DNA from 2 places in the Mesorhizobium japonicum MAFF 303099 genome. Region 2 is predicted to be linked to the other one. Evidence: predicted binding sites of a transcription regulator. Region 2 holds the regulator's gene; the other holds the start of a gene.
What was found. The regulator HrcA, encoded in region 2, represses chaperone genes, less so after heat shock. The targets are predictions, from matches to a motif close to GTTAGCACTCNCNNNNNGNGAGTGCTAAC.
Positions count from the first base shown of each region.

Region 1: a site for HrcA is predicted at 2,045-2,073, ahead of groES (co-chaperone GroES). Genes of this name have one in related genera too.

Region 1 is NC_002678.2:4,687,289-4,692,701, forward strand. Features, by position in the region: gene groL (chaperonin GroEL) at 1-1,631, opposite strand, end outside; gene groES (co-chaperone GroES) at 1,697-1,993, opposite strand; partial or broken gene MAFF_RS23820 (Tn3 family transposase) at 2,358-2,849, opposite strand; gene MAFF_RS23825 (arylamine N-acetyltransferase family protein) at 3,118-3,930, opposite strand; gene hemN (oxygen-independent coproporphyrinogen III oxidase) at 4,256-5,413, opposite strand, start outside.
Region 2 is NC_002678.2:3,664,367-3,669,779, reverse strand. Features, by position in the region: gene hemW (radical SAM family heme chaperone HemW) at 1-375, opposite strand, end outside; gene rdgB (RdgB/HAM1 family non-canonical purine NTP pyrophosphatase) at 372-1,034, opposite strand; gene MAFF_RS19020 (VOC family protein) at 1,034-1,444, opposite strand; gene rph (ribonuclease PH) at 1,460-2,176, opposite strand; gene hrcA (heat-inducible transcriptional repressor HrcA) at 2,334-3,416, shown strand; gene MAFF_RS19005 (hypothetical protein) at 3,457-3,654, shown strand; gene MAFF_RS19000 (PQQ-dependent sugar dehydrogenase) at 3,743-5,110, shown strand; gene MAFF_RS18995 (LysE family translocator) at 5,222-5,413, shown strand, end outside.

The DNA.
Region 1 (5,413 bases), 1.0 Mb from region 2:
ATGCCGCCGCCGCCCATGCCGCCAGGCATGCCGCCGCCGCCAGCCGACTCCTTCTTCGGAGCCTCCGCGATCATGGCTTCGGTGGTGACCAGCAGGCCGGCGACCGAGGCCGCGTCCTGGAGAGCCGTGCGCACGACCTTGACCGGATCGACGATGCCCATGGCGATCATGTCGCCATATTCGCCGGTCTGGGCGTTGAAACCGAAGGTCGCGCCCTTGTTCTCAAGGATCTTGCCGGCAACGATCGAGGCTTCCGCACCGGCGTTGGCCGCGATCTGGCGGGCCGGAGCCTGCAGCGCACGACGCACGATGCTGATGCCAGCGGTCTGGTCGGAGTTTGCGCCGACAGCGTTGATGCTCAGCGAAGCGCGCAGCAGGGCAACGCCGCCGCCGGGAACGATGCCTTCTTCGACGGCTGCGCGTGTCGCGTTCAGCGCATCGTCAACGCGGTCCTTCTTTTCCTTGACTTCGACTTCCGTCGCACCGCCGACGCGGATCACCGCAACGCCGCCCGCGAGCTTGGCGAGACGCTCCTGCAGCTTCTCCTTGTCGTAGTCCGAGGTGGTCTCCTCGATCTGCTGCTTGATCTGGGCGACGCGGCCCTGGATCTCTTCCTTCTTGCCGGCACCGTCTACGATGGTGGTGTTCTCCTTGGAGATCGACACCTTCTTGGCGCGGCCGAGCATGTCAAGGCCGACGTTCTCGAGCTTGATGCCGAGGTCTTCCGAGATGACCTGGCCACCGGTGAGGATGGCGATGTCTTCCAGCATGGCCTTGCGGCGATCACCGAAGCCCGGCGCCTTGACGGCGGCGATCTTCAGACCGCCACGCAGCTTGTTGACGACCAGCGTGGCCAGGGCCTCGCCTTCGACGTCTTCCGAGATGATGAGCAGCGGCTTCGAGGTCTGCACGACGGCTTCGAGAACCGGCAGCATCGCCTGCAGGTTCGAGAGCTTCTTCTCGTGCAGCAGGATGTAGGCGTCCTCGAGATCGGCAACCATCTTGTCGGCGTTGGTGACGAAGTAGGGCGAGAGATAGCCGCGGTCGAACTGCATGCCTTCGACGACTTCGAGTTCCGTCTCGGCGGTCTTGGCTTCCTCAACCGTGATGACGCCTTCGTTGCCGACCTTCTGCATCGCTTCCGCGATCATCTTGCCGACCGACTCGTCGCCATTGCCGGCGATTGTGCCGACCTGGGCAACCTCTTCCGAGGTCTTGATCTTCGTGGCGTTCTTGATCAGCGTCCAGACGACGTCGCTAACCGCGAGGTCGATGCCGCGCTTCAGGTCCATCGGGTTCATGCCGGCAGCAACCGCCTTGTGGCCTTCCTGGACGATCGACTGCGCCAGAACGGTTGCGGTCGTGGTGCCGTCACCGGCGATGTCGTTGGTCTTCGAAGCAACTTCGCGGACCATCTGAGCGCCCATGTTTTCGAACTTGTCTTCAAGCTCGATTTCCTTGGCGACGGTGACGCCGTCCTTGGTGATGCGCGGGGCGCCGAACGACTTGTCGATAACGACGTTGCGGCCCTTGGGGCCGAGCGTCACCTTCACCGCGTCGGCGAGGATGTTGACACCGCGCAGCATGCGCTCGCGGGCATCACGAGAGAATTTCACGTCTTTGGCAGCCATTTTGTACTCCTGGGCATTTCGCCCGAAATTCAGATTGGATGGTACGGATGAAAGGCAGCGGCGTGTTAGCCGATGATGCCCATGATGTCGGCTTCCTTCATGATCAGAAGGTCTTCGCCATTGAGCTTGACTTCGGTGCCCGACCACTTGCCGAACAGGATGCGGTCGCCGGCCTTGACGTCCAGCGGAACGAGCTTGCCGGCTTCGTCGCGGGCGCCGGAACCGACGGCGATGATCTCGCCTTCCTGCGGCTTTTCCTTTGCCGTGTCGGGTATGATGATCCCGCCGGCGGTCTTGGATTCGGATTCGACTCGGCGAACGACCACGCGGTCATGAAGCGGCCGCAAATTCGACTGTGCCATTTTTACTATCCCTGGTGCGCAGGTTGAAAGGTTCTCCGTTGCCGGAGGGTGGTTAGCACTCGCTATTGGGGAGTGCTAAGATGATCGTGAGATAGGCTGTAGGTTCGTACTTAGTCAAGACGGGCGGGGGGACGGACCGGAGGGCAAAAGATGTGGAATCGGCGCGGAAGCCGGACCCCCATTTACGGCGCAATCCCACTGCCTACGCGCGTTTCGGCCGTAAGCTTTGGGCCGACTTTTGTGTCTTATTTGGAATGTGAAATTATGTGAAATTAACGGCCGAGCAGTCGGCCGGAATCGACGGCAAGCCGAACAGTCTTGAGCCTTTTGCAATTCATCCCTAACCTCGGGTTGCATCGCCAAAAGGAGCGCTCATCGCTTCGGAGAACGTGCGGAACTTCCGGTCCTTGAGGTTGCGTAGTCGCGGCGCGAAGCGTTTGCCGATCAGGGCAAACAGCCCGAAGACGTGATCGCTCGCGCCGCCCGTATCGGTGAAGTGTTCCTGGATGTCGAGGATCGTGTCCTGGTCGAACAGCCCACCGAGCACATAGGCTGCCTCGCTTTCGGTCGGGCTGATCGGCAGGATGCTGAAGTAGCCGTACTGATCTGACAGATGGCTATAGAACTTCGAGCCCGGCTCGCTGCCATAGTGCAGATTGACGTCGCCGCGCTTCGCCGCTCGGTCGCTCGCGCGAAAGAACTGCCCATCGGATGACGCGGTCGTTCCATTGCCCCAAAATCGAGAATGTGGATGCCGGGTGTGCGCATCGGTGATGCATGCTTGCGCCGCGCGATAGGTCTCCGACCGGGCATGGAAGGTTCTCATCCAGCCGATCTGGTGAGCGCTAGTAGCGCGCGGTGGACACGGCAGCGCAGCCTGATGCTGGGTCGACTGGTATGCTTGATCGCTTGTGGCGACACCGTAACCGACGCTCACCTTTCCAATTCGGAGATCATGGTTAGAGCTGCCGATTGGCTGCCACCGCTGACGGCTGGTGAGCGGTCTTAAGCGAGCAGGGTCATTTACGTATGGGGCTTCGAGTGATGCCACACACGGTGCCTGCAAAAAGGGCAAATCCGACTGCTGAAAACCGCCGCAGTGCAAGGCTTGACGGCCTTCTTTCCTATACCCGTCCACGCGACCCAAGCTTTTCCCACAACGAATCAATCGTGGACCGAGGAAGGTGCAGCCGAAAAACATCGGACAAGACTCGCTGCAGTTCGCTCTTCGTTTTGAGGGTTTCTGTTTCCTCAATTTGGTTCCGAATCAAGCTGAAATCCTTGTTGAACAAGTTCGCAGGCCCTTCGGCTGTCAGCACGCTCATCATGAGGCTGGATGGAAACGGCGAACGGTCCCAGCGAGCGCAGATGAAGTTGGCGCCCTCAAAATCTGAGGGCAAGGCGGTGGCTCGATCGAAACCATAAAGAGGGAACCATTCATTCCCGTTCTTGCGTTCAACGACGAGTTCTCCGCTGGCGGAGTCAGCTCGCAGGCGAAACACGTCACGGCCAGCTGTTTGCAGTTCCTCTGTATCGATCCGTAGCGGTGCAATCGGTGCTGGACCACCGAAGCCAGCGTCGGCGAGCCAGTCGACGCCCTCGATGGTTAAGATGAATGCCTGGTGTGTGCGTGGCCCACCCTCCGCAGCACCCATACGCACTCTGCAAAGGATGGGCTGGATCGTGAAACCGAGTGCTTCGAGCGCCAAGCCAAACAACTTGTTCAATTCGAAGCAATACCCCCCTCGCCGGGCATTGATCAGTTTGGCCCAGATCGAATTCTCAGTCAGATTGGGTATATCACCCAACAGCACATCGATGTTTTCAAAGGGAATCGCGCGCATTTGAGCCTGCTGAAGGGCAACAAGACCGTCGACCGTTGTCGGCACTCGAGCAAGGCCGATACGATTCAGATAGATCGCAATATTGAATGCCATGGGATGTCCTTAACACCTAGGATTCGTATTCGTTGAACGCCTGCCGAAAGCGCGATGACGTCCCAGGGTTCACGGAGCAGAGTAAGGTGGCCATCTCCCCCTATAGAAGTGAACATGCCGACCATTCCTCGTGTTCGCACTGAACCAAAGCGGCGTTTCGAGCGCTGCAAATACCCCTCGTGATCCGGAAACGCGGGCATTGCTCGTACAGGGCACTGAACATCACGGTGCTGCAAAAACGGGTACACAAAGGACTTCCGATCCACAGCGGATTGCAACAGTCGACCTTCTCAGGCCTCCGCTCATGGTGACTCGCTGTGGCTCACTACGATTGGTCGAGATAAGCGTCGAACGCGGCAGCAACAGAGCGAAGCAAAATGCGATGGCCATGCCGCACGCGGATGAAGCCATTCTCGACGTCCACTATCCCGTCGTCGGCCAGCATCGCCAAGCGCTCAGCTGAATCGAGAAAATGGGTCCAATCAAATCCGTGGGCGGCACAGATTGCCGGTACGTCGGCCTCGAGATCACACATCAGTCGCTCGATGATTGCGCCTCGGACGCGGTCTTCGCCGATGAGACGGTAGCCCTTCGACGTTGCCAAGCGACCAGCTGCGATATGCTGACTATAGGCCTCCAGCGCGCCTGCGTTCTCGACGTAACCCTCTCCAACACGCCCGATAGCCGACGCACCAAAGGCGATCAGGGTTTTGCAGGTGTCGGCAGAGTAACCTTGGGAGTTGCGCCGCAGGCGACCGGTTTTCTGAGCCAATGCGAGCTCGTCGTCCGGCAAGGCGAAGTGGTCGACCCCAATCTCTCGGTAGCCGGCAGCAACCAGCGTCTCGGCGACGGCCGCAGCTTGTTCGGCGCGGGCAGCGCTGTCCGGTAGTCCTGCCTTTTCGATGAGGCGCTGATGTTTATTAGAAGACGGCGTGTGAGCGTATCCGAACACGGCAATCCGCTGCGGGCGCATCGCCACCGCCACCGTGGCGGTCTGGACGCAGGACTGCATCGTCTGATTGGGAAGACCGTAGATGAGATCGATGTTAATGCGGTTTATTCCCTGCTGGCGCAGGTTTTCGACGGCAGTCGCCGTCTGCTCTACACTCTGGATACGATTGATCGCTTTTTGAACACTGGGGTCGAAACTTTGCACGCCGAGGCTCGCGCGGTTCACCCCGGCTGCACTTAAGGCTTCGGCCATCTCCGCGGTGAACGTGCGCGGATCGATCTCGACGGCGATGGCGGTCTTTTGCCTGAACGCGAAGCGGCGGCGTAGAAGCTCCGTCAAGGCGAGGAATTCCGTTGGCTCAAGGAGCGTGGGCGTTCCGCCGCCAAAGTGCACGTCGCTCACGGGCAGCGCCTGCGGCGTTAGCTCTGAGACCAAATGGATCTCGCCGCGCAGCGCCGCCACGTAATTTTGGTTCGGCGGGTCCCGCTGGGTGATGGTAGTAGGGCAGCCGCAATACCAGCACATCGACCG
Region 2 (5,413 bases):
CGCCGCCCGATAGCCGCGAAAGCGTTCGGCTTCGACCGAGGACGGGTTAGCTTCAAGCGTCACCTCGATGCCGTCCGGTACCGTCCAGTTCTTCGCCACGGCGTCCAGGACCCTGGCCACGGTTTCCGGCTTCATCAGCGACGGCGTGCCGCCGCCGAGGAAAATGCTGGTCACCTCGCGCGGCCCGGTGCGCTCACGCATCGTCGCCAGTTCCGCCTCGAAGGCGGCGGCAAAGCGCTCCTGGTCCACCGGCTGGTGGCGGACATGGCTGTTGAAGTCGCAATAGGGGCACTTGGCCGCGCAGAACGGCCAATGGATGTAGACGCCAAAGCCGGGGCTGCGGTCGAGCGGCATGGTCATGCCAGGTCCAGTCATGCCGAGCCCAATCTCGGCAGATCCAACCGTGCTTGCGCGAATTTCTGGAAAGCACGGGCGCGATGTGAGAGCGCCGCGGCCTGGCCGGGTTTCCAGCCGTGCTTTTCCTCAGCGCTCATCTCGCCAAACGTCTTGTCGAAACCATTGGGCAAGAACACCGGATCATAACCGAAGCCGAGCTCGCCACGCGGCGGCCAGACCAGCGTGCCTTCGGCCTCGCCGCGATAATATTCGGCCGCCCCGTCGGGAAAGGCGAGACAAATGACGGCGACGAAGCGGCCCTTGCGCTGTTCGGCCGAGGCGGCGCCGACTTCCTGCAAAGCCACTTCTGTACGCTGCATGGCCATGGCGAAATCTCTGCTGCCGTCAGGCGTTTCGGCCCAGTTGGCGGTGTAGACGCCGGGCGCGCCGTCGAGCGCATCGACGCACAGGCCGGAATCGTCCGACAGCGCCGGCAGGCCGGTCGCCTTCGCGGCGGCCAGCGCCTTGATGTAGGCGTTTTCCTCGAAGGTCGTGCCGGTCTCGTCCGGTTCAGGCAGACCGTAGTCCTTGGCCGACTTCGCCTCGAAGCCAAACGGCCCCATCAGGTCGGCGAATTCGCGCAGCTTGCCGGCATTGTGGCTGGCGACGACGATCTTCTTGCCATCAAGTGTATGCATCAAAGGCCCCAAATTCTCGGCTCGGCGAACTCGATCGAATTGCCCGAGGGGTCGCGTATATAGAGCGAACGGCCGCCTTGCGGCCATTCGAATTCGCTTTCGATGGCGATCTTCTTCGCTTCGAGATGCGCCTTCCAGCCGACGATTTCATCCGCGCTGGCCGCAAAGCAGAGATGACCTTCGCCGACCGCGCCGTGCGGCGGCACCGGCAGCCGGGCGTCCGGCGCTGGCGGTATTCTGGTCGCCTCGGCGTTGAAGACCAGCAGCACGCCCGGCCCGCAGCGAAAGAAAAGATGCCTGCCGTCGACCTTGCCGAGGAGGTCGAGGCCGAGCACGCCGACATAGAATTGTTCCGCCGCCGCCAGATCGGTGACGTACAGGGCTGATTCAAGGATGGCGGAGGGGGTCACCAGAAAATCGATGGCTTACGCCACCGCCATCTGTTGCAGGCTGACCAGGCGCTGGATGCCTTTCTTGGCCAGGCCCATCAACTCGGCGAACTGGTCTTCCGAGAAAGGCTCGCCCTCGGCTGTGCCCTGGATCTCGACGATGCCGCCCTTGCCGGTCATGACGAAATTGGCGTCGGTGCCGGCCGCGGAATCCTCGAGATAATCAAGGTCGATGACCGGCTGGCCGTCATGGATGCCGCAGGAAATCGCCGCGACATGGTCCTTCAGCACCTTCGAAACACTGGCCATCTGCCGGGCTTCCATCCAGCGCAGGCAGTCGTACAGCGCCACCCAGCCGCCGGTGATCGAGGCGGTGCGGGTGCCGCCGTCGGCCTGGATGACGTCGCAATCGACGGTGATCTGCTGTTCGCCCAGCGCCTGCAAATCGACGACGGCGCGCAGCGAACGGCCGATCAGGCGCTGGATTTCCAGCGTGCGGCCGCCCTGCTTGCCGGCGGAGGCCTCGCGGCGCATGCGCTCGCCGGTCGAGCGTGGCAGCATGCCATATTCGGCCGTCACCCAGCCCTTGCCGGAATTGCGCATCCAGCCCGGCACCTTTTCCTCGAGGCTCGCCGTGCACAGGACATGGGTGTCGCCGAACTTCACCAGGCACGAGCCTTCGGCGTGCTTGGAGACGCCGCGCTCGAAGGAGATGGCGCGCATTTCGTCGAATTGGCGTTTGGAGGGGCGCATTCAGGCTTCTTTCCCAGTCATTTTTCGGAATCGTGGCCGGCTTTTAGCCGCATGGGGGGCAGCGCGCAAAGGAAAACGGACCGTGCGATCCGATACAGAGACCGGTTGCGCCCACCGTGCCGAAGTCTATATCCTGAACCAGGAGGTTTTTGGCCGAATGACCAAGGCAATCGATCCGGGTTCGCAGCCGCTGGCACTTCAATCACTCGACATGCGCTCTCGCGACATCTTCCGGCGCATCGTCGATTCCTATCTGAGGGACGGCGAACCCGTGGGCTCGCGCAGCCTGTCGCGCATCCTGCCGTCCTCGCTGTCGCCGGCCACCATCCGCAATGTAATGAGCGACCTCGAGCATCTCGGGCTGATTTACGCGCCGCACATCTCCGCCGGCCGGCTGCCGACGCAAGCGGGCCTGCGCTTCTTCGTCGATGCCTTCATGGAGCTTGGCGACCTCTCCGACGAGGAGCGCCGCACCATCGAGGCGCAGGTGCGGGCCTCAGGCTCGGGCGCGACGCTGGAGCACATGCTGACCGAGGCCAGCCAGATGCTGTCGGGCATGTCGCGCGGCGCCGGCCTGGTGCTAGCCGCCAAGAACGAGGTGGCGCTGAAGCATATCGAATTCATCCAGCTGGAGCCGACCAAGGCGCTTGCCGTGCTGGTGTCGCAGAATGGCGACGTCGAGAACCGCGTCGTCGAGCTGCCGGCGGGCATCACCGTCTCGCAGCTGCACGAGGCCTCGAATTTCCTCAACGCCCATATTCGCGGCCGTACACTGGCCGAGGCGCGCACCGAAATCGCGCGCATCAAGGAAGAGACGAGAGCGGCCCTCGACACGCTGTCGCAGGACCTCGTCGAGAAGGGGCTGGCTGTGTGGGCGGGCGCCGAAAGCGGCCTGCCGGCACGGCTCATCGTGCGCGGCCGCGCCAATCTGCTCGAAAACGTCACCGCCCAGGCCGATATCGAATTGCTGCGCCATCTGTTCGAGGACATGGAGACGCAGGACGGGCTGATCCAGCTGCTCGACCTCGCCGAGCAGGGATCGGGCGTGCGCATCTTCATCGGTTCGGAAAACAAGCTTTTCTCCCTGTCGGGCTCGTCGCTGGTGGTCGCGCCCTATCGCGACAAGGATGCCCGCGTCGTCGGCGCGCTCGGCGTCATCGGCCCGACCCGGCTGAACTACGCCCGCATCGTGCCGATGGTCGATTATACCGCGCAGCTGATATCGCGCATGTTAAGGTAGGACCCCGAACGGCAAGAGACGGGCAGCGAGGAGAAAAACAATGGCGCTCGAAGAACTCAAGGCCCGGATCAGCCTGCTGCTCGAGGAGATGGTCAACCAGCCGGAAGACCAGCACGAAATCCAGGAACAGCTGCGCGAAAAACTGCGGGAAATGCGCGCCATGGGCCTGCCGCTGCCGGCCGATCTCGTCGCGCTTGAAAAACGCCTCGACGACGATTTTTACGCTGCCGGGACATAAACAGGCAAATCGCCTCCCTCAACTCGTCGTGTGAGGCGGAACCCCGGGGGCAAATCGGCCGTTCCTTCGCGACCAAATGGAGGACAAGATGATCCGATTGGCCGGGCTGGTGATCCCCGCCCTCTTTCTCACAACAGCGGGGTTCGCCCAGCAGGCGGACCAGCCGGTGCTGAAGGGCGCTGCCGCCTTCGGCGACTGGCGAGCCGACAGGCCTGGCGTGCTTCGCCTGATCAAGCCGGAAGACCTGCCAAAGCCCTATGTCACCAAGTCGGTGTCGAACAGTGCCGGGCTTGCCGACATGCCGGCGGGCGCGAAGCCGCAATTGCCGCCGGGCTTTTCGGCCGAGCTGATCGCATCCGGCATCGACAATCCGCGTGTCGTGCGTGTCGCACCCAATGGCGACCTGTTCGTCGCCGACAGCGAAGCCAACCAGGTCCGCGTCTATCGCCTGGCCAAGGACAGCGCCAAGCCCGCCGAGGACGGCATCTTCGCCGGCAATCTCAACCAGCCCTATGGCATTGCCTTCTATCCGCCGGGCGATGATCCGCAATGGGTCTATGTCGCCAACAGCGACAGCATCGTGCGCTTCGCCTACCGCAGTGGCGACCTGAAGGCATCGGGCGAACCCGAAATCATCGTCGCCAATATTCCGTCGAACCATCACTGGACCCGCGACATTGTTTTCTCGCCGGATGGCAAGACGCTCTATCTGTCGGTCGGCTCCGGTTCGAACGTCGCCGAAGACATGGGCAAGGCGCCGGAAGGCGGCCTCGACGTGTGGGTGAAATCGAAGCCGCTGGGCGCGACCTGGGGCTCCGAAGAGGGGCGCGCCGACGTGCAGGCCTTCGATCCGGACGGCAAGAACGGCCGCATCGTTGCCACCGGCCTGCGCAACTGCTCGGGCATGACCATCCAGCCGGCGACCGGCGCGCTGTGGTGCGTCGTCAACGAGCGCGACGCGCTGGGCGACAATGTGCCGTTCGAATACGCCACCTCAGTCAAGGACGGCGCGTACTATGGCTGGCCCTGGTACTATATCGGCAATCACGAGGACCCGCGCCATAAGGGCGCGCGCCCCGATCTCGCCGGCAAGGCAACCATTCCCGACGTGCTGATGCAGGCGCATTCGGCGCCGCTCAACATCGCATTCTACGACCGCAAGGATTTGCCCGCCGACAGCGGTTTTCCCAAGGAATACCGGGGCGATGCCTTCGTCGCCCTGCACGGTTCGTGGAATCGCGGCAACAGGACCGGCTACAAAATCGTCCGCCTGCTGTTCAAGGACGGCAAGCCGACCGGCGAGTATGAGGACTTCATGACCGGCTTCGTCGTCTCCAACGGCGAGGTCTGGGGCCGGCCGGTGGGCGTGGCGGTGGCCCATGACGGCGCGCTGATCATGACCGAGGATGGCAACGGCTCGATCTGGCGCGTGACCTATGATGGCGGCCGGTCCTGAGGGATCTTACTCGGATGGCGCGGTATCTGGTGCAATAGAATCCGGCTGCCAGGGAATTCAACCCTGGCCCGTTCCATGCGAAAAGGATCGCCTGATCCAGGACCACTCGCCATGACCCTCACCGGCTTCCTCGCCTACAGTGCCGCACTCGGCATCGCCGCCGCCATTCCTGGCCCCGGCGTCACAGCGCTTGTCGCGCGGGCGCTCGGCTCCGGCTTCCGCTCGTCGCTGGCCATGTCCTTTGGCCTGATGCTGGGCGACCTCACCTACCTGACCGCCGTGGTGCTCGGCCTCGCCTTCGTC